One region of the Candidatus Pelagibacter sp. PS_44 genome, then DNA from elsewhere that is predicted to be linked to it. Evidence: riboswitches for the same ligand, from Rfam matches in the RefSeq annotation. Region 1 holds a riboswitch; the other holds the start of a gene.
What was found. A riboswitch is a leader RNA that binds a small molecule or an ion and turns the genes downstream of it on or off. The one in region 1 is predicted to bind S-adenosylmethionine.
Positions count from the first base shown of each region.

Region 1 (7,144 bases):
CTTCTATTTTACTAGCAATTTTTTTTGTAATCTTTTTATTAAATGCTATCTTTTCAAAAGGCAGTGGCGCATTTTTAAAAACAACTATAGATGTTGAGGTAAATTTTGATGCTGATACTTTAGAATTAAGTGAATCGCCTACACTCGAAGATTTAGAAAATACAGATTACTATGAACTAGCAATTGATAGTATTCTTAAAGTAAAAAAAGTTAATGGTTTAACCGAAGAAAAGTTATTAATTAATTTATTTAGTCCTGATTATGAATATGAAATAAGAAACTTTTTACTTGATAATCCAAAAGCTTTAAATCAAACCACTGTATTAAAACTAACTGCATCAGATGATTTTGATCAATTGCATAAAGGTAATTACCCTAGAGAACTTCCAGAAGAGCAAAGACGGATTAATAATTTTCAATTAAATCTTTATGACGAATTAGTTAATGAAGGAAAAGTTAATAAAATATTTAACTCATATTTGTTTACTAAAGGAGATTCAAGAAACCCTGAACTTGCAGGAATTGGTGGAGCCTTAGTGGGTTCATTTTTTACCATTGTAATTACTTTATTATTATCTTTTCCAATCGCTATTGCAGCTTCAGTTTATTTAGAGGAATTTGCTCCTAAAAATAAAATTACTGATTTTATAGAAATTAATATAAATAATTTAGCAGCAGTACCTTCCATTGTATTTGGATTATTAGGTTTGGGTATTTTGCTTGGGACCTTTCATCTACCAAGATCAACTCCATTAGTTGCAGGAATTACTTTAGCCTTAATGACTTTACCAAGAATTATTATTCCATGTAGAGCTTCCTTAAAAGCAGTACCTCCTTCAATTAGAGAAGGAGCACTTGCAATTGGCGCATCTAAAGTTCAATCAGTTACGCATCATGTTCTGCCTTTAGCAATTCCAGGCACTTTGTCAGGAACTATTATTGGTTTGGCCCAAGCGCTTGGGGAAACAGCGCCCTTAATATTGATTGGCATGGTTGCTTTTGTGGTCGATATTCCATCTATTCCAACGGATCCATCAGCTTCGTTGCCAGTACAGGTTTATTTATGGTCTGAACAAGCAGAAAGAGGGTTTGTAGAAAAAACATCAGCAACTATTATGGTTCTTTTAAGTTTTTTAATTACATTAAATTTTATAGCAGTTTACTTACGACAAAAATTTGAAAGGAAGTGGTAATGAAAAATAATAAAATAAAAATTAAAAGCAGTAATTTAAATGTGCATTATGGAGAAAAACAAGCACTCTTTGATGTAGATTTGGATATCTATGACAAAGAAGTTACAGCTTTAATCGGTCCTTCTGGATGTGGAAAATCAACCTTCATAAGATGCATAAACAGAATGAATGATGTTATTGATATTTGTAAAGTTGAAGGATCAATTACAATAGATGATGAAGAGATCATTGACAAAAATCTGGATGTTGTAGGGCTTCGAGAGAAAATTGGTATGGTTTTTCAAAAACCCAATCCTTTTCCAAAAAGTATTTATGATAATATTTCTTATGGACCAACCATTCATGGTTTAGCAGAAAATAAAACAGATATGGATGAAATTGTTGAGAATAGTTTAAAAAAAGCAGCTTTATGGAACGAAGTTAAAGACAGGTTAAATGAAGCAGGCACAGGTTTATCTGGAGGTCAGCAGCAAAGATTATGTATTGCAAGAGCCATATCAGTAAATCCTCAAGTTATTTTAATGGATGAACCGTGTTCGGCACTAGACCCTATTGCCACTGCTAAAATTGAAGAATTAATTGATGAACTTAAAAAAAGTTATACAATAGTCATTGTTACTCATTCAATGTCCCAAGCTGTAAGAGTTTCTCAAAGAACTGGCTTTTTCCATTTAGGAAAAATAATTGAAGTGGATACAACAGAAAAAATATTTAAAAACCCTGGAAATAAAATGACCCAGGATTATATTACAGGGAGGTTTGGTTAATCATGTCAGATATTACACATATTGTTAAATCCTACGAGGATGAATTACAAAGTTTAAATGATAACTTAATTAAAATGGGTAGCTTAGTTGAAGCTCAGTTGACAGATTCAATGGAGGCCATCATCAAAGTTGATAAAGAAGCTGCTGAAAACATTATTAAAAATGATGAAAAAATTAATGAGTTAAGAGCAACTATTGAAGAGCAGATTGTAACAGTACTCGTTAAAAGAGCCCCGATGGCAATTGATTTAAGATTAACTATTTCAACTTTAAAAATTTCAAGTGATCTTGAACGTATTGGTGATTTAGCAAAAAGTGTTGCTAAAAAGATCAAACCTTTACCACGCGATCTTCCAGAAGAGTTAATTGCCAGTTTAAAAAGATTAGGGGAGTTAGTTCAAAGACAATTGAAAGATGTTTTGGATGCTTATCTTAACCAGTCAAAAGAAGCTGCTGTTAAAATTTGGAAATCAGATGAGAGAGTAGATGATTTAACACATATCGCAATGAATGAAGTTGCAAATTTCTTAAGCAAAGATAAAAAAAATTTAGATCTAGCAACACACTTATTGTTTGTGACTAAAAATATTGAAAGAGCAGGAGATCATATTACTAATATCGCTGAAGCTTTATTTTATCTAATCGAGGGAGAACATATTGAAGGAGCAAGACCTAAAGGTAAAGATTTTGATCCAAACTAATGAGCGTTAGCATTCATATTGTAGAAGACGAACAACCCATTATCACTTTAGTTAAATATAACCTTGAAAAAGAAGGTTATAAAGTTTCATCATCAGACAATGGCAATGAGGGTATTGAAGATATTAAAAAATTATTTCCAGATCTTATTTTATTAGACTGGATGTTACCTGATTTTTCTGGCGTAGAAATTTGTAAAATTTTAAAAAAAGAAAAAAAATTTAAAGAAATTCCAATCATAATGCTTACTGCTAAGGGTGAGGATGAAGATAAGATTAAAGGGTTAAACTCTGGTGCAGATGATTACGTCACCAAACCATTTAGTTTCCCAGAATTACTTGCAAGAATAAAAGCGCTACTTCGAAGATCTAAGCCCTCATTAGTTTCTGATATTGTTGAATTCGAAGACCTTAAGGTGGATAGATTAACACGACGTGTTTTTAGAAAAAACAAAGAAATTCATTTGGGACCCAAGGAATATGATTTAATCAATTTTTTTATTAAAAACCCTAAACGTGTTTACTCAAGAGATCAAATTCTAGAGAATGTTTGGTCTGATAATATCAATGTTGAAACAAGAACAGTTGATGTTCATATAAGAAGACTTAGACAAAGTATTAATATTGATGGATTTAAAGAATTAATTAGAACCGTAAGATCAGCTGGCTATTCATTAAATTAGTAATGACTGTAGAAGCGTAAAGACTTAAAATAATAATAATAAACTGAACATAGACACATGATTTAGGACTTGTTAAGGTCTGATTATGAAAGGTTATAGATTTATTACAAGTGACGACACTTCAGAATTTTGCCATCGTGTAACGGTGGCCATATCCAACGGATGGAAATTGTATGGTGAACCCAAAATGACTTTTGATAAAAAAAGAGGGGTCATGCGTTGTGCTCAAGCAGTTATAAAAAATTCACCTCAGAAAAAGTATTCCAAAAAGATGAAGCTATCATCGATATAAATGGCAGATCAGATATTACCCTTTGTTTATATGCTAGGGATACTCTTATTAGTACTCCCAGCTTTTCTACAATCTAATTCTAAATTAAAGCAGTTTTTAACTAATCTTAGTATTTGGATTGTCATTATTCTCATAATTTTAACTATTATTTATTTTTTCAATTGACAGTTTGAGAGAAAGTTGATTATATGTGATTGCGCTGAGTTAAGTTAAATTGCAGAGCGCGTTATAAATCCTGCTAAAGCGACGCTTCAACCACCGCTTTAGACAGGTGGTTTTTTTTTATCTTTCATAAAATTAAGCCGGGCAGTTGAACCATATTGTGCGCCCTGCATTTGCTTAAGCACTAAAAAGGAGAAAAGAGGCCTATGAATATAACCTCTGATTATTTTGTGACCTTTTTTCTCCAAAACAAGAGGAAAAAAAATGAGCACAAATAAATTAAAAGAAAGATTAGATAAAGGACCTGTTATATGCGCAGAAGGTTTTTTATTTGAGATAGAAAGACGTGGCTATATGTCATCAGGGGAATTTGTTCCAATGGTGTCATTAGATCATCCTGAAGTTTTAGAAAATTTACATAGAGAATTTCAACACGCAGGATCTGATGTAGTTGAGGCCTTTACTTATAATGGCCATAGAGAAAAAATGCGTGTTATTGGTAAAGAAGAACTTCTTGAACCACTAAATCGTTCAGCATTAAAAATTGCTAAAAAAGTAGCACTAGATACTCCTAAAGGATCAAAACCAAATTTGATGGCAGGTAATATTTCAAATTCAAATATCTGGAAACATAATGATCCACAATCTCAAAAAGAAGTTGAAGGAATGTTTACAGAAATGATTGGTTGGGCCGTTGAAGAAGGTGCTGATATGTTAATTGGTGAAACTTTTTATTATGCTGAAGAAGCTTTTAAAGCTTTAGAGATAATGAAAAAAACAGGTTTACCAACTGTATTAACCATATCTCCAATGGGTGAAAATAAAATGAGAGATGGAAAATCAGTTGTTGATACCTGTAAAGAGCTAGAGCAATTAGGGGCTGATGTTGTTGGTTTAAATTGTTTTAGAGGACCTGCTACCATGTTTCCTTTTTTAAAAGAAATTAGAAAAGCAGTTAAATGTCATGTTGGAGCTTTACCTATTCCTTATAGAACCAGTGAAGATTACCCAACATTTTTTAATCTACCAGATCGAAGTAATTGTCAGTGTCCATCACCTCATGGAAGAACGTTTCCAACAGCATTGGACCCACACTTTTGTAATAGATATGAAATAGGTAAATTTGCAAAAGATGCTTATGCCCTAGGCATTAATTACCTTGGAGTATGTTGTGGAGCAAACCCAATGTTGATTAGGGAAGTTGCTGAATCTATTGGTTTAACTGTTCCAGCAAGTAAATATCGAGAGAACATGGAAAATCATTTTATGTATGGAAAAAATAAAAGAATTCCAAAACATATGACTGAATATGGAGACAAAGCGTAAATAAATTAAGAAGGGCATTTAACTAAATTGTGCGCCTGACATATGTCGAAGCACTAAAACAGGAGAAAAAAAATGAGTAACAATCTAAAAGAAACAATAAGTAATCTACAGAAGGATTTTACAGCCAACCCAAAAAATGCTGTGGTCCAATATGAAAGCAACTCAATTCTTAAAGAAGGACTTCAATCTGTAGTCACTCTTAGAGAGCATAAATTAGTTGTTGATGAACCCAAAAGTTTTGGTGGTAAAGACGAAGGTCCGAGCCCAGTAGAGTTAATATTAGCAGCGTTAGCAACGTGTCAGGAGATAACTTATAAAGCATTTGCTACAGCAGCGGGTATTAATATTGAGAGTGTTAGTGTTAAATTAAAAGGTGAATTAGATCTTCAGGGTTTTTTAGCTTTAAATAAAAACACTAGACCTGGCTTTCAATCCATCTCAGGCACTGTTGATATTAAATCTTCATCACCTAAAGCAGAAATAGATAAATTGATTGATACAGTAAATACACATTGCCCGGTATTAGATATTTTATCAAAAGGAGTTCCTATTAAATTGTTTCAAAAGGTTTCTTCAAGTTCTAATAATAAAGAGCACATAGAGCAAAGAGTAAGTGCTGCTTAACTAATCTAACTCAAGCCCTATGAAAAATAGGGCTTGAGTCTTTTAAGTTCATTTCAAATCCTAAAAAATTAGAAGTTTGACTAGAATTAACTATTAATTGCGTGCTAGGGTCTTGTTAATGAAAAATATTTATCATTCTGATATTTATCAATTTAACACATCAGTTAGTAGTTATTGGGAAGATCATTCAAGCGAAAATTTAAATCTAGATAAACTTAATAAAGATATCAGCTCAGAAATTGTTGTAATAGGTGGAGGGTACACTGGTTTATCCTGTGCAATTAATTTAATAGAAAATCATAATTTAGATGTCATTTTAGTTGAAGCAGGAAAAATAGGTTGGGGGGCTTCATCTCGTAATGCAGGTTTTTGTTGTCTGCCACCAAGTAAGATGTCTTTTAAAAAGATGCAATCTATTTACGGTAATGATGAAACTAAAAAATTCTTTAAAAACTCTGTTGAAGGCTCAAATTATACAAAAGATATTATACAAGAATATAATATTGATTGTGATGTGACGGGGGATAGTAATTACGTTGTAGCCCATCATCCAAATAAGTTTAAAGATATTAAAGAACAAGCTACAGCTTATAGAGAAGAGTTTGGCATTGAAACTGAAATTTTTTCAAAAGAAGACTTTGATAAAATTGGCCATGGGGGCACAGAGCAATTTGGAGCTTTTTCTTATAAACCTGGTTTTGCAATCAATCCTCTTAAGTTTGTTAATGGCATTGCAAAATACGCTTTATCTAAAAAATTAAAAATCTTCGAGCACACTAAAGTTGATAAAATTGATAAAGATAAGGGTGCTTATATTTTAAGGACTAAAGAAGGATCTATTCGTTCAAAAAAAATAGTTGTTGCAACAAACGGGTTCTACCAAGAAGGTTTAATCCCAGAGATGAATTCAAGAATTTTACCAGTAATTTCAAATATTATTGTCACCCAACCCTTAACCGAGCAAGAAATTGACCAACATAATTTTAAAACATTTTCTCCAATAGCTAATACTAAAAATCTTTTATATTATTATCGAAAGTTACCTGACAATCGAATTTTATTTGGCACTAGAGGGGATTTAAGTGGCAGTGATCAATCTAATTTAAATATGTCTAAGAAAATGGAAAAATTTTTAAAAGATATTTTTCCTAAATGGAAAAATATTAATATTGATTACAATTGGCGGGGATTAATTGCTTTATCTCAAAAATTAACTCCCTCCATTGGTAAAATTGATAATGAAGAGATTTATTATGGATTTGGCTATAATGGGGTTGGAGTGAGTGCTGCTCCTTGGACCGGTAAACAACTGTCTAAGTTAGTATTATCAAACAGTAAAGAGTTAGATATTTCAAAAATTTATAAAGGATTACCTAAGAAGTTTATCTTCCCTCAATTA
Region 1 is NZ_CM182063.1:390,724-397,867, forward strand. It holds gene pstA (phosphate ABC transporter permease PstA) at 1-1,193, shown strand, start outside; gene pstB (phosphate ABC transporter ATP-binding protein PstB) at 1,193-1,960, shown strand; gene phoU (phosphate signaling complex protein PhoU) at 1,963-2,661, shown strand; gene phoB (phosphate regulon transcriptional regulator PhoB) at 2,661-3,341, shown strand; gene AC5SLO_RS02120 (DUF1737 domain-containing protein) at 3,427-3,633, shown strand; SAM riboswitch class V at 3,929-3,993, shown strand; gene AC5SLO_RS02125 (homocysteine S-methyltransferase family protein) at 4,060-5,121, shown strand; SAM riboswitch class V at 5,125-5,189, shown strand; gene AC5SLO_RS02130 (OsmC family protein) at 5,194-5,745, shown strand; gene AC5SLO_RS02135 (NAD(P)/FAD-dependent oxidoreductase) at 5,864-7,144, shown strand, end outside.

Region 2 (7,144 bases), 120 kb from region 1:
ATGAAAGATTATCTCAATTTATTTTATGGAATGATTGATAAAATTCATAATTGGGATCATTTAAATAATGAGTCAAAAAAAGAGCAATTAACAATATTTTTAGATAATGCTCAAAATAGCGATTATTTGGTAAAATATTTTGATAAATATATTGAATTTTTGATAAATAACACTTTAAATTCACATATAAAAGGTGTAGTTAAACATTAATTTTATTATGGCTGTACCAAAACGCAAACAATCACCGTCAAGAACTGGGATGAGAAGAGCTCAGAATATGAAATTCTCATCTAAAAATATAGTTGAAGATAAGAAATCTGGTGAGTATAGACTCCCTCATCATCTAGATCTTAAAACTGGTATGTATCGTGGTAGACAAGTTTTGGACCCTAAAGAGTAAATTATTTTTTCAATTAAAGAAATAGAATGAGCAAAAAAATCAAAATTGCTATTGATGCAATGGGTGGCGATGGTTCACCAAAAAAAATTATTGAAGGTATTAATCATCATTTCAAAAACAATAAAAATACCTTTTATCAAATTTTTGGTGATAAAGGTCAAATTGAAAAGTTTATTACTGATGAATTGCCTAGTGAAAACTTTGAAATAGTTCATACAGAAGATGTTGTTAAAGGAACCGATAGTCCATTGGAAGGTGCAAAAAGAGGAAAAAAAACTAGTATGTGGTTAGCGATACAGAGTGTTAAAGAAAAAAAATCTGATGTAGTAATTTCAGCAGGGAATACTGGTGCATTATTAGTTATTTCAAAGTTAAATCTTAAAATGATAAACAATATAGATAAACCAGCACTTTCAGCCTTATGGCCAAATAAAAAGAATATGAGTGTTGTTTTAGACTTAGGTGCAAATATTGAATGTAGTCCAAAAAATTTAATTGATTTTTCGATAATGGGTTCCTCTTTATTTAATTCATTATATCCGAACGATGAAGCAAAAGTCGCACTATTAAATATTGGCTCTGAAGAACTTAAAGGAAATGAAATTATAAAAGAAACTTATCAACAATTGAATAAAAGAACTAATAACGATTTTGAGTTTAAAGGTTATATTGAAGGGAATCAATTAATGAACGGTGATGTTAACGTTATAGTAGCAGATGGTTTTACTGGCAATGTTGCATTAAAGACTGCTGAAGGCACTGCTAATTTTATCACAAGTGAATTAAAAAAAGCAATGACTGGTAATTTGATTGGAAAAATGTCTTCACTACTTAATATTTCAAATTTAAAAAAATTTAAAAAAAGACTTGATCCAAGATTATATAATGGTGCAATTTTTATTGGTTTAGACTCCCCAGTAATTAAAAGTCATGGTGGAACAGATTATATAGGTTTTTCAAATTCTTTAAGTGTTTGTTCTAAAACGGTAACTGGAAATTTGATTGAAAAAATAAATAATAATATTAATTAATGACAAGAACCAACCTTATCAAAAAAGATCTAATCAACTCAATTTATATGCAGATCGGTTTTTCTAAAAATATTTCTGAAAATTTAATTGATGATTTTTTTTCTACAATCTTAGAAAATTTAAAAATTGAAAAAAAACTCAAACTTTCGAAATTTGGCACGTTTTCTATAAGACAAAAAAAAAGTAGAGTTGGTAGAAATCCTAAAACTAAAGAAGAAGTGGCTATATCTGATAGAAATGTTGTTTTATTTAGAGCTTCTAAAGACTTTAAAGATTTAGTAAATTCTAAAAATGATCAATAAAAATTTAGATGCTTACAAATCAATAGGTGAGGTTGCTAAAATTCTAGATTTAGTAAATGCCAAAAAGGGTACTTTAAATACTCATACCATAAGGTTTTGGGAAAAAGAATTTAAACAGATCAAACCAAAAATTCTCAATGGTAATAGAAGATATTATAATAATCAGACTATAGAAGTTCTTAAAAAAGTTAAATTTTTACTTAAAGAACAAGGAATGACAATTAATGGAGTTAAAAAAGTTCTCAATTCTGACAAATCTTTAAACCTTGACGAATTATCAAATAATTCTATAAGTGCTAATTATAATTTCAGAAATAAATTAAAAAATATTTCTAACTTAGTAAAACAAATTAAAAAGCTTAAATAGTATGGCAAAAAAAACACACGTTAAAGTAAGATTGGTCCCTGAAGCTAAACCTGATAGTCCTTTTTTCTATTATGTAAAAAAGCCAGCAGGTGGAGAAAAAGCTAAAGTAAAATTGTCTGCTAAAAAATACAATCCATCTACTAGAAAACATGAAATGTTTGTGGAGAAAAAACTACCACCACACAGTAAATAGTTTATTTCTTTTTAAAGTTTCTCTTCTCGTAATCAATAAAAGACCAAATCATATTTTTCCAAATTCTGTTTGTAATTTTTGGATCAATTTTTGTCTTGATTGATTTTTTTTTAATTTTTTTAAGTATATAGCTTATTCTTGTTTTATCGATTATCTCTTTTTTATAAATTTTTACTTTTAAAACTTCATTTACTAAAAGCGATCTTTTTTTGATTAGTTTAAGCAGATCATTATCTAATTTATCAAGTTTTATTCTTAATTGGGTAAGTTTTTTTTTATTAGTAGGCGACATTTAATCAATTGGTTATTAAAATAATTATTATAAGTATAATTTATGTTTGTAAATAGCGACAACTATATAAAATATTTAAAGATATGGTTAATAGGACTATTTTTGCTAATTGTTCTTATGGTTGCTGTAGGTGGCTTAACTAGATTAACTGACTCAGGCTTATCCATTACAGCATGGGAGCTTTTTTCAGGTATATTGCCACCACTTAATTCAAATGATTGGAATATGTATTTTGAAGAATATAAAAAAATTCCAGAGTATAAAAATATTAACTATGGAATGTCTTTAAACGAATTTAAAGTAATTTTTTATTGGGAGTATGCACATAGATTATTAGCACGTATTGTTGGCTTGTTTACATTAATCCCTTTAATTATTTTATGGATTAAATATAGAGATTCTAATTTTTATTCTAATAAATATTTTTTTATATTTTTTCTTATATGTTTGCAGGGATTTTTAGGCTGGTTTATGGTTACTAGTGGATTAACACAAAATAATGATGTTAGTCATTTTAGATTAGCAATTCATTTATCACTTGCACTTTTTATCTTATGTTTAATTTTTTGGTATATTTTGGATTTTTTTGATATTCAAAAAATAGATTATAAAATTCCACAATCATTATTGTTATTTATTTTTTTATTAATTATTATTCAAATTATATTGGGCGCTTTTCTTTCAGGTTTAAATGGAGGTTTAATTTATAATACTTGGCCAGATATGAATGGTACTTTTTTTCCAAATGATGTTTTATTTTTAGATCTTTTTACCTCTGAGTCATTTTATAATACTTCTATTATTCAATTTTTACATAGATCAACAGCCTATCTGCTTGTGATCCTTGTTATGATTATTAACTATTTATTTATTAAAGAAGGAGTTGCCATAAAGAATGTAATTCTTTTTGACATAGCTTTACTTATTCAAATATTATTAGGAATCATTACATTAATATCTGGTGTAGAGATAAAGTATGCATCACTACACCAGTTAGGTTCTATTTTTGTATTAACAACCTATATTTTACTCATTTATAAAAACTCAAGCGGTTTTTTAAAATGATAAAGAATTGTTATGAAGCACTAAGTGCTTGATCAAGATCATCTATTATATCGTCAATATGTTCTAATCCTATACACAGTCTTATATATCCAGGAGTAACTCCTGCAGCACTTAATTCTTGCTCCGTGAGTTGGCTATGAGTTGTCGTTGCCGGATGTATAGCTAAGCTTCTAGCATCTCCTATATTTGCTACATGATAAAACATTTTTAAAGCTTCTATAAATTTCTTACCAGACTCAATGCCACCTTTTAGTTCTATTCCTATTAAAGCACCATTTCCTCCATCAAGATATTTTTTTGCTCTTTTACCAATATCTCCTTCATATTTGGTTGGGTAAATCACTCTAGAAACTTTTTTATGATTAGATAAATGATCCACTGTTTTTTCCGCATTAGAGCAATGTTGTTTCATCCTCAAGGCTACTGTCTCAAGTCCTTGAATTATTCCAAAAGCATTATCAGGAGCTAATGCAGCTCCAAGATCTCTCAAAAGAGTAACTCTTGCTCTAACAGCAAAGGATACATTGGCGCCAGTTAATTCAGGAACTGCCTTACCCCATACTACGCCACCATAACTTGCATCAGGTTCATTAAACAAGGGTTGTCTTTTTGGATTGGCTGTCCAATCAAAATTTCCACCATCAATTAGTGCTCCACCCACAACTGTACCATGTCCACCTATATATTTTGTAAGTGAGTAAACCACTATTGCAGCTCCATGCTCTATTGGCTTACAGATGATAGGGGCGGCGGTGTTATCAACTATTAATGGAATATTATATTTTTTTCCAATATCAGAAACTTCCTTAATAGGAAATACTCTTAAATAAGGATTGGGCAATGTTTCCCCATAAAAAGCTCTAGTTTTATCATCTATTGCTTTTTCAAAGTTGTTAGGATCTGCTGGATCAGCATATCTAACTTCAATACCAAGCTTACTCAATGTATGAGTAAACAATGAAACAGTTCCACCATAAAGATCTGTAGAACTAACAATGTTATCCCCAGCCTGAGCAACATTTAAGATAGCAAAGGTTGAAGCTGTTTGCCCAGAAGAGACAGTTAAACTTGCTAATCCACCATCTAAGGCAGCCAGTCTTTTTTCAAGAACATCATTGGTTGGATTCATAATTCTTGTGTAGATATTTCCAAACTCTTTTAGACCAAATAAATTGGCCGCATGCTCAGTGCTATCAAATAGATATGAAGTTGTTCTATAAATTGGGACAGCTACAGCTTTTGTAGTTGGATCACTTCTATAATCACCACCATGCAATGCGATAGTTTCTGGGTTTTGTCTTTTTGTACTCATCTTAATACTCCTTTTTTAGTATTTTTGCTTTATGCAAGGCATACAATACAGTTCAAATGCGCCTACCGAAAATGTGGGTAAAAAATCCTTTTTAGCAATTATTAGCCTGCAATAGGAACAAATCGGCAAACAAAAATTACCATTAAATGGCTATATTGCAAGAGAAATATAAAATTGACTTTATAATTATTAATAGTATTAATCCACGCTCTATGACTAAATTTTTAAAAAGTAGCGAATTAACAAGTAATTGGTTTGAAATTGATGCTAAAGGAGCAGTTGTTGGAAGACTAGCATCTATAATAGCAATGATTGTTAGAGGAAAAAACAAAACTACTTATACACCTCACATGGATGATGGTGACTTTGTAGTTGTTAAAAATATAGAACATGCAAAATTTACTGGAAAAAAATTTAAAGACAAAAAATACTATAGACATACGGGCCACCCTGGTGGAATTAAAGAAATAACTCCTGAAAAACTATTAGAAAAGAATAAACCAGGTGAGACTTTAAAATTAGCGGTTAAGAGAATGTTACCAGGAGGTGTTCTTGGTAGAAAACAACTAACTAAAGTTAAAATTTATGCTGGTGAAGAGCATCCTCATGCAGCTCAAAATCCAAAACTTTTAGATTTAGGAAAATTAAATAGCAAAAATTTAATTAGAAATTAATATGGAACAAACAGCACAAATAATATCAAAAAAACCTAAGATCAAGTTAGATTTTAAAGATAGCAAATACGCTACTGGCAGAAGAAAAAAATCAATTGCTAAAATTTGGTTAAAAAAAGGGACCGGTAAAATTTATGTTAATGGTCGAACAATGGATGAATACTTCACTAGTGGTAGTCATAAAATGCAAATTACTAGACCTTTTGAAATTATTAATCAAGCAACAGCTTATGATGTTAGATGTAGTGTCGCTGGAGGCGGTCACACTGGACAGGCAGGAGCAATGGTTCACGGTATTGCAAAAGCCTTAATATTATTTGACTCAGAACTAAGAAGTACACTAAAAACAGAGAAACTTAACACCAGAGACTCAAGATCTGTTGAAAGAAAAAAACCTGGTCGTAAAAAAGCTAGAAGAAGCTTCCAATTCTCGAAAAGATAATTCTTTTTTATTTCAAAATAGTTATAATAAACAATGCCTAAGCTTAATGTTTTAGTTGCTGGTTCAACTGGTTATATTGGTGTTCAATTAATAAAGTTATTAGTTAAACACAAAAATATTAATATAAAATATTTGTGTGGTAGCTCATCTGTGGGTAAGAAAATTACTAGTTATGAAAAATCATTAAAATCAAAAAATTTACCCAAGATTACTAAATTTAATAAATCATTTTTAAAAGAAGTTGATTTGGTATTTACCGCATTACCAAATGGTGAAGCTCAATCTATATCAAATAGTTTATTAAAACATAATGTGTTGATTGATTTGGCAGCAGATTTTAGACTTAATAATGCATCCTTATATCTAAAATGGTATAAACAAAAACACAGATCAATTTCAAATATTAAAAAATCTATATATTCATTACCTGAAATTACAGGTGAAAAAGTTAAAAATTTTAATATTATTGCTTGCCCGGGTTGTTATCCAACATCAATATTGTTACCGTTAATTCCATTGATTAAAAAAAATTTAATTAAAGTTAATAATATAATTATAGACTCTAAATCGGGATATTCCGGAGCTGGAAGAGGAGTACATGACAAATATAAAAATAAAAACCTTTATGAATCTTTAAGTGCCTACGGCGTTGGTTCTCATCGTCACAATTCTGAAATACAACAAGAGTTTAATTTTTTTACAAAAAAGAAAGTAAATTTTACTTTTACACCACATTTAACCCCAATGTTTAGAGGAATATTAAGCACTATTTATGTAGAGCTAAATAAAGGATCTACAATTAAAAAATTAGAAAAAGTGTTGATTAATCATTATCCCAATAATGAATTTGTAAAAATTCTAAAAACTAACTCTTTAATAAGTACAAATGATATAATTAATACAAATAACTGCCATATATCAATTTCTAAAACTAGGTATAAAGATAAAGTGATTATCTTGTCATCAATAGACAATCTAATTAAAGGTGGCGCAGGACAAGCTATACAAAATATGAACATTAGATTTGGATTTAAAAAGACTGAGGGCTTAATATGAAATATTTCTT
Region 2 is NZ_CM182063.1:510,908-518,051, forward strand. It holds gene AC5SLO_RS02805 (ubiquinol-cytochrome C chaperone family protein) at 1-210, shown strand, start outside; gene rpmF (50S ribosomal protein L32) at 218-400, shown strand; gene plsX (phosphate acyltransferase PlsX) at 427-1,431, shown strand; gene AC5SLO_RS02820 (integration host factor subunit alpha) at 1,431-1,733, shown strand; gene AC5SLO_RS02825 (MerR family transcriptional regulator) at 1,723-2,100, shown strand; gene AC5SLO_RS02830 (50S ribosomal protein L33) at 2,102-2,293, shown strand; gene AC5SLO_RS02835 (chorismate mutase) at 2,295-2,585, opposite strand; gene AC5SLO_RS02840 (COX15/CtaA family protein) at 2,628-3,650, shown strand; gene AC5SLO_RS02845 (O-acetylhomoserine aminocarboxypropyltransferase/cysteine synthase family protein) at 3,661-4,962, opposite strand; SAM riboswitch class V at 4,967-5,035, opposite strand; gene rplM (50S ribosomal protein L13) at 5,175-5,636, shown strand; gene rpsI (30S ribosomal protein S9) at 5,638-6,078, shown strand; gene argC (N-acetyl-gamma-glutamyl-phosphate reductase) at 6,112-7,134, shown strand; gene AC5SLO_RS02865 (hypothetical protein) at 7,131-7,144, shown strand, end outside.
Region 2: another riboswitch for S-adenosylmethionine. It lies ahead of AC5SLO_RS02845 (O-acetylhomoserine aminocarboxypropyltransferase/cysteine synthase family protein); the one in region 1 lies ahead of AC5SLO_RS02125 (homocysteine S-methyltransferase family protein).